Regions from separate parts of the Lysinibacillus sp. NPDC093688 genome, predicted to be linked through region 2. Evidence: riboswitches for the same ligand, from Rfam matches in the RefSeq annotation. Region 2 holds a riboswitch; the other holds the start of a gene.
What was found. A riboswitch is a leader RNA that binds a small molecule or an ion and turns the genes downstream of it on or off. The one in region 2 is predicted to bind FMN.
Positions count from the first base shown of each region.

Region 1: linked by a shared signal. The riboswitch ahead of ribE (riboflavin synthase) and the one ahead of ACQKN2_RS21410 (ECF transporter S component) in region 2 are both predicted to bind FMN.

Region 1 is NZ_JBNNUX010000005.1:166,197-170,418, reverse strand. It holds partial or broken gene ACQKN2_RS06845 (ABC-F family ATP-binding cassette domain-containing protein) at 1-866, shown strand, start outside; gene ACQKN2_RS06840 (SDR family NAD(P)-dependent oxidoreductase) at 960-1,718, shown strand; FMN riboswitch at 1,960-2,085, shown strand; FMN riboswitch at 2,210-2,335, shown strand; gene ribE (riboflavin synthase) at 2,530-3,168, shown strand; gene ribB (3,4-dihydroxy-2-butanone-4-phosphate synthase) at 3,198-3,827, shown strand; gene ribH (6,7-dimethyl-8-ribityllumazine synthase) at 4,018-4,222, shown strand, end outside.
Region 2 is NZ_JBNNUX010000040.1:1,966-6,187, forward strand. It holds gene ACQKN2_RS21405 (sodium-dependent transporter) at 518-1,864, opposite strand; gene ACQKN2_RS21410 (ECF transporter S component) at 2,038-2,625, opposite strand; FMN riboswitch at 2,849-3,038, opposite strand; gene ACQKN2_RS21415 (RNA polymerase subunit sigma) at 3,365-4,222, opposite strand, start outside.

The DNA.
Region 1 (4,222 bases), on a different contig from region 2:
AAAGACAAAAATCGCGAATTGCTTGAAAAAAATATGTCTTGCAACAGCAAGAAATTTCGAAAATGGAAGACTATATACAACGCAATATTACTATGGCCACTTCTTCTAAAAGTGCAAAAAACAAAAGAAAACAGCTTGAGAGAATAGAACGAATTGAGAAGCCTCTGAAGGATTTAAAACATACACAGATGGCATTTTCAATAGAAAAAAACTCTCATAAGGAAGTGTTAAATGTAAGAGACTTATCAATTTCTTTTACCGTAGAACGCGAACAACAACCGCTATTAAAAAATATTAGTTTTCAGCTACATCGTGGTGAAAAGGTTGCATTAATTGGTCCAAATGGTGTTGGAAAATCAACGCTATTAAAGACTCTGTTAAAGGAGATTAGTCCAGATACAGGTGTTATCGCTTGGGGTAACGGTATAACGATAGGTTATTACGATCAAGAGCAGTCGAACTTACATCCAAATAACACTATTTTACATGAGGTTTGGAGTATGTTCCCGCACATGGAAGAAGCGAGAGTTCGTACTGTTTTAGGGAATTTTTTATTTACTGGTGAAGATGTGTTTAAAAAGATATCTGCCCTCAGTGGAGGTGAGAGGGCGCGAGTAGCATTATCGAAACTCGTATTGCAAAAAGCTAACGTGCTTATTATGGATGAACCAACTAATCATCTTGATTTATATAGTAAAGAAGTATTGGAACAGGCTCTTTTGAATTTTGAGGGAACACTTTTCTTTATTTCACATGATCGATATTTTCTTAATAAGCTAGCACACAAAATGGTGGAGCTTTCCCCAACAGGCATGAGTATTTTTAAAGGTAATTACGAAGATCATATGAAAATGAAATTAAACTAAGATCATAAACATGGAAAAGCAAAGAGGACCACCGATTGAGAAAATATTTATGATTACGTAAAAAAATATAAAAAGTGAAAAGAGGAAGTTAATATGACAAATGAAAATCGAATTGCAGTTATTACAGGATCAGGTAGTGGAATTGGTAGAGCAACTAGTATTAAATTTGCTGAAAATGGCTATAAAGTCGCGTTAGTTGATTTTAACGAGAAAACTGGAGAAGAGACTCTTAAACTAGTTCAACAAAATGGCGGTGAAGGGATATTCGTTAAAGCGGATGTTTCTAAAGTAGAGGATGTTCAGAATTATGTACAGCAAGCTATAAACACATATGGCCGTATCGATGTATTATTCAATAACGCTGGCATCATTCAAAAGTTTGCACCTTTTACAACGGTTGAATTGGAAGAATACGATCGTCTTATGGATATCAATGTAAAAGGTATTTTCCTAGGTATGAAATATGTCATTCCAGTAATGGAAAAACAGGGCAAAGGGTCGATTATAAATACTGCTTCATCTGCAGGTATTCGTCCAGAGCACAGTATTGCTGTATACTCAGCGAGTAAACATGCAGTAATCGGTTTAACAAAAGGTGTAGCAATCGAGTATGCAAATAAAGGTATTCGTGTGAATGCTGTGTGTCCAGGTGGTATTGTTACTCCATTATTCCATAGTGTTGGTGAAACACTTGAAAAAACAGGATACGTACCAGAAGAAATGTCACGTGTACGCATGGGACGCCATGGTGAACCAGAAGAAGTAGCAGAAGCAGTCCTATTCTTAGCTTCAGATAAAGCAAGCTTCATGGCTGGTGCTGTTGTCTCTGTTGACGGTAGTTTGACTGTATAAATTTTACTTCTAACTTTGTTCAAGAACAAAGTCGATTCCGGACGCAATTATGCCGAGGCATAATCGATTTGTCTTTTTAAACAGCCACGCCTTTGGTCTTTAATAATGACCAAAGGTGGTGGCTGTTTTTATCTGACATTGAGACTTGCAAAAGCGACATTAGTTAGAGGAAAAATTTTTATTAAGAATTATCTGGATAATAAAATAAAATAGTGTTATCGTAAGAAATAGCTAAATAAAAAATATCCTTCAGGGTAGGGTGAAATTCCCAATCGGCGGTGATGAAGCAATTCAAAGTCCGTGAGCGCAAGCTGATTTGGTGCAAATCCAAAACCGACAGTTATAGTCTGGATGGGAGAAGGGTAAAAGTAAGAGCTTTTTAAATTCGCTTGAGTTTATAAGGTTTATTTGATTATGCTTTTATGTAAACTACTTCCCATCGTTTAAGTTGGGAAGTTTTTTGTTTTATTTAGCTAACGAATTGAATAGCAGTAGTTCTTCGGGGTAGGGTGAAATTCCCAATCGGCGGTGATGAAGTAATTCAAAGTCCGTGAGCGCAAGCTGATTTGGTGCAAATCCAAAACCGACAGTGAGAGTCTGGATGGGAGAAGAACGATGAGATGATAGCCTATGGAAAAATTTCGTATCCTTAAGGTTTATTTGTTGACGTCTTATTTATATGAACTCCCAAACCCCTTTAATCAAAGGGGTTTTTTGTTTGAACAGAAATTTTTGATTAAGGGAGGAGGTACATAGGACTCCGAAAGCGGAAGAGAAAAGCTTGGACCAATGAATGAAAGCGGGTGAAAAAATGTTTACAGGAATTATTGAGGATATTGGCACCGTAAAAACCTTGCAAAGCGATAGACAAAGTATGAAAATCACCGTTATTTCAAAGAAAATGGTAGAGGATGTAAAGCTCGGGGACAGTATAGCGGTCAATGGTGCTTGTTTAACAGTGATATCTTTTAATGAACAAGAGCTTACGATGGATGTAATGCCTGAAACGGTGAGAGCAACAAATTTACAGCAGCTTGCAATTGGAGATCCGGTAAATTTAGAGCGCGCTATGTCAGCGAATGGGCGATTCGGTGGTCATTTTGTATCCGGACATGTAGACGGAGTAGGGAAAGTGATACGAAAGCGGCCGTTAGCAAATGCAGTTTATATTGATATAGAGCTATCAAAGGAGTTAACGAACTTCTGTATTCCAAAGGGCTCCATCACAATTGACGGAACGAGCTTAACACTCTTTCATGTCGAGAAAAATAGTGTCACAGTATCACTGATACCCCACACATACAAAGAAACAATTTTAGGGTTGAAGAAGATGGGGGATCTTGTCAATATAGAAACCGATTTAGTAGGAAAATACATTTTGCATCAACTTAAGTGTGGACAGGAACCGCCGACCATTACAAGAGACTACTTAACTGAAAACGGATTTTAATCAACATTATTGAACAGGAGGTGGCGATATTGCTACATTCGATTGAAGAAGCAGTTGAGGATTTAAAACAAGGGAAGATGATTATTGTAGTTGATGATGAGGACCGAGAAAACGAAGGGGACTTATTAGCGATTGCGGAATTTATGACGCCTGAAACGATTAACTTTATGGCGACCTATGGAAGGGGTCTTATTTGTACGCCGATATCACAGCAGCTTGCACAAAAATTAGCATTAAAGCCTATGGTTAGTATTAATACAGATAATCATCAAACCGCATTTACCGTTAGCATAGATCACATAGACACAACAACTGGAATTAGCGCCTTTGAACGGGCAATGACAATACAAAAAATGCTAGAGCCACAAGCGAAAGCTGCAGATTTTCGTAGACCAGGTCATGTCTTCCCATTAATAGCAAAGGACAATGGTGTATTAGAACGTAGAGGACATACGGAAGCTACAATAGATTTGGCAAAGCTTTGTAATAGCGTTCCTGCAGGAGTTATATGTGAAATTATGGGCGACAATGGCGAAATGCTACGCTTTAATGATCTCGTTAAATATGCAGCACAACATAGTTTAAAAATGATTTCCATAGAAGCACTGGCAACATATCGCCATCGACAAATAATGGAAAAAAACACAATGACTATATAAAAAGACCTATCACCTAAAGTTGTGGAGGATTTTTGTTAAAACGTATGCCATGTATATAAGTTGATTGGAGTGGAGGCTGGGCGACTCCTTGGGGATAGTGAACTGCACCCAGGAAAGCGCCCAGCCGGAACGGAAATCAGCCCCACGTTATGGTGATGTGATTATACAACATAAAAGAGGAGAGATTAAAATGGTTAAAACATTTGAAGCACAATTAATTGGTACGGATTTAAAAATAGCAGTAGTAGTAGGTCGTTTCAACGAATTTATTACAAGTAAATTATTAGACGGTGCATTAGATGGTTTAAAGCGTCATGGAGTGGATGAGAATTCTATCGACGTAGCATGGGTTCCAGGAGCATTTGAAGTTCCATTCATCGCGAAACAGTTAGCAG
Region 2 (4,222 bases):
ATAGTTTCTAATCGTAACTGAACTGAATACTATAAAAATACAATTAATCATTTGAGGTGAGATATGGATTTCAATCCTTTATGTTATCTGGGGATAGGCGATTCTCTTATGGCTGGTATCGGGGAATAACGATCTTCAACAATCGGGCGCGATTGTCGAAGAAGCGTCGCTGTTCTTATTAAACTCCCATGAAAGAACTTAACCATCTTTCATTTTCTGTGGTGTAGTGTTAGTTTTACACGACATGGATGGCTAACGGGGTGCTTTAGTTGAATAAGGCTCATTTAATTGATCAAACTTTTTTATAAATATCCCATACTTAGTTAGAAAGATTAACTCCATTTTGATCAATCTTTTTTTCAAAATGGAGTTTTTGCATTTGCTGATAAATAAAGTTGACGGGAATTTTTTAATCAATTTTTATTCTAAAGCTACACCTGACAGCATCAGATGTTTACCTGTTGCCCCCATTAAAAAAGTAGGTTGCATTCCTTAAATGGAACGCAACCTACTACCTTTAGTATTGCAATAGCATATTTACAAACACAACGATAATTACAGAGGGTACTACTATTAACATCAAAAGACGATATGTTGAATAGAACCCCCGCCCCATTTTACTTCCTATTAACAATTCCTTCTTCACAAATTCTTTATCAACTACATACGCAATAAAGATAGCAATCAATAAATTACCCAAAGGAAGCATTAAATTAGACACTAAAAAGTCAGTTGCATCAAAAATTGTTTTTCCAAAGATTGATACGTCCGCTAATGTACTTGATGAAAGCGCTGCAGGAATAGCCGCAATAAAGACTACTACACCTAATAGCATTGTCAATGCAGAACGAGACATACGCCCTTTCTCAATAAATGCCGCTACGATAATTTCATATAAACTAAAGGAAGAAGTTAGCGTTGCGAATAAAAATAATAATAAAAACATCGCCAAGAATATTTCACCAAATGGCATTTGACTAAACGCCGTTGGCAGAACCATAAATAATAAGCCTGGTCCAGATGCTGGTTCTAAATCAAAAGCAAATACAACAGGGAAAATGGCTAATCCTGCTAAAAACGATACTAGCACAGTGAGAAGAACAACAGAGCCCGCAGAATTCGGTAAGCTTACATCCTTCTTTAAATATGAGCTGTACGTCACAAGACAAGAAAACCCTACCGCTAAGCCAAAGAAGGACTGCCCTAACGCTTCTAATATAGCCTTACCAGTAATATTGGAAAAGTCAGGAAACAAAAAGAATTTAACCCCCTCCATTGCTCCATCTAATGTTAAAGCCCGCACAACAAGCACAATAAACATAATAAATAATAGAGGCATCATCCACTTATTGGCCTTCTCTATACCATTTTGCACGCCAAGTGAAATGACTAGAACATTTACTAGCGTAAACAATCCTAAACCTAGTAATGTAATCCAAGGTGTCCCTACAATTTTTCCAAATAGTTCACCAGGGTCATTGGCAGGATCGATAACAGCCCCAGTCACACCAAGGCCACTATAAATAAAAATCCAACCTCCCACAACACTGTAAAAAGTTAATAATAAAAAACAGCCGAGCACACCCATACGACCAACCCAAGCCCAGCCTGTTTTCGTCGGTGCAATTTTTTTATATGCAGTCACAGCCTCAGACTGAGTACCACGACCTAAAATATATTCTGATAATAACATCGGTAAACCAATCAACAATGTAAATAGAACAAAAATTAGGAAGAAAGCTCCCCCACCACTTTGTCCAGTAACATATGGCAGCTTCCATATTGCCCCTAGCCCGATTGCAGCTCCTGCCGATGCTAAAATAAAGCCTAGTTTACTAGACCACTGACTCTTTTTTTCGCTCATCTCTTCAAACTCCTCTAACATTCTAAACTCTTCCTTATTCTACATGAAAATAATAAACTAGACTAGATTAATTCTATCTGTTACTTTTGCACAATAATATCCAATTTCCCCATCATTCTATCCATCTTATATAAAAAACCTCGAGCTTTTAACAGCTCGAGGTCTCATCTAAATTATTTTGTTATATACATAGAACGCTGATGATGAATCCATTTACGCATTGTTGTGAATAGTAATGCCATGATGATCGTTATTAAAATACCCTTCACAATGTTAAACGGCAAGATACCAGCTATGATCATTTTATATAGTGAGTCACCTACAACAGGCTCCATACCTAAAAAGTAAGTGTACATAGGTAAAAATACTGCATAGTTTAGAATGCTCATTCCTACTGCCATTACGATTGTTCCAGCAGCTAAACCTCCGACAAGACCTTTAACTGTTTTGACGCGATTAAAAACAAAGCTAACTGGTAAAATAAATAAAATACCTGTTACAAAGTTCGCGATATGTCCTACCGGTACTCCCGTTGGCGTGCCTGAGAAAATCCAGTCCAACACATTTTTAAAGAATTCTACTAAAATACCGGCTACAGGTCCCATTGTGATTGCTGCAAGTAATGCTGGCATATCACTGAAGTCCACTTCCAAAAACGCCGGAAATGGCGGAATAGGGAAATTAAAAAGCATTAACAAAAACGAAATACTGCTCAGCATGCCAATCGTAATAAACGATTGAAGTTTAACATTTTTCTTCATAGAAAACTCTCTCCTCTTTGCTGATTCAATCCCGCAAGAAGAAAGGTTACGACCTCAACAATTATTATTATGAAAAAACCCTTATGCAAAAAGAGCATAAGGGAGAATAGGCATGATTAAAGAACGCCACTAATCAACTATTTTTCGAGCTTCCACTGTGTAAATCCACAACGAAAAAACGCTCGTATATAGCTAAATTCATAACAATGAATGACGATCGTACCTCCATCTTCTCCCATCCAGACTTTAACTGTCGGCCTTGGAATTGCACCAAGTCAGCCATGCAAAAAAAATATTTGCACAGGTCGCGGGCTGAAGAGTTTTTAGTAAATCATTCGAGCTAATGAAAGACATTAGCGATTTACAACTCTATTACCGCCGGTCGGGATTTTCACCCTGCCCCGAAGATGAATCAATATTTTTTTATTTCTTAGCCTTACTATAATGAATTATGAAGGAAAAGTAAATAGCTTTGCTTAAAAAATCCCGATTAAACTTGTATGTTTTACAGACACTCGCTAATAGCCTCATAAAGTATAACTTTAATCAGCAAGGGTTTTCTTTCATCCTCTTTGATTAGCAATCTTCACCAATTGAGCTTTTACCGGCCATTTATCTCCCACCTAACGTTGTCTTACTGCCCGTTAAAGTAAGATAAACTAACAAGAGCATTCACGCACATACAGCGGCGAGAATGCTCCAAAAAATTCACTTATAAATTTATTTGTTGTTATGCTATTTATGGCATATATCGTTTATTGGCTCCTACAGGCTTTGGCAAAAATTTTTTCAAATCAAATCCTTCCCAACTCTCCTGCACAACATTGTCTAGCCGTACTTGTTGATCAAAGCTTGCAGCAGTAAGCATCATTGCTTCAATTAATTGGGTAGCACGAGTCACGTCAATTGTCGTTAAATCGAGCGGTTCGTCAAATGTAACAATAACACCTTCCGCTACCTCTTTCACAGTGTATGTTATATTTTCCGGTATGACTGGAAAGTATGCATCATCATTTTTAACTCGCATATCGGTAAGAGCTTCTGTTACAGTGGAAAAGGTTTTACGAGAATCAGGTGATAAATATTCAGCGCCATTTTCATCTTTATATAAATAATAATTAAAATGATTTGAGCTTGTTAATGCCATTTGCTTACTTGTCTCTTCTTCTTTGGAAAGCGCGTTTCCTGTACCGTCAGGTTTTTCAAATTCAATACCTTTATACTCTGAGTCTGAGAATGTATCTTGTAAAGTCCCTACATATTCTCCAGCATCTTTAGAAGCGACATCATATTCATTTTCCTTTGGCAATACATGAACCAGCTGATCGCCCTTCTCCTTCAATTCTCCTTTATATGGATGGTAATTAGTAAAACCATTTGCTTCCTCATCAATTTGCGGCGCATACTTTTCATACATTTGTAATGTTGTAGGATCTTTCTTTCCAAAATCAGTAGCCACTCGTTCATTTGGAATAATATACGTCATCGGTACGCTTTCCTTATCACGATTTGCTAAACCAATATGGAATGCTACTGCATCAGTTAAATCATCTTCATAAACAGATGATCGTAGAGACATGATCCGTGAATGTTCTGC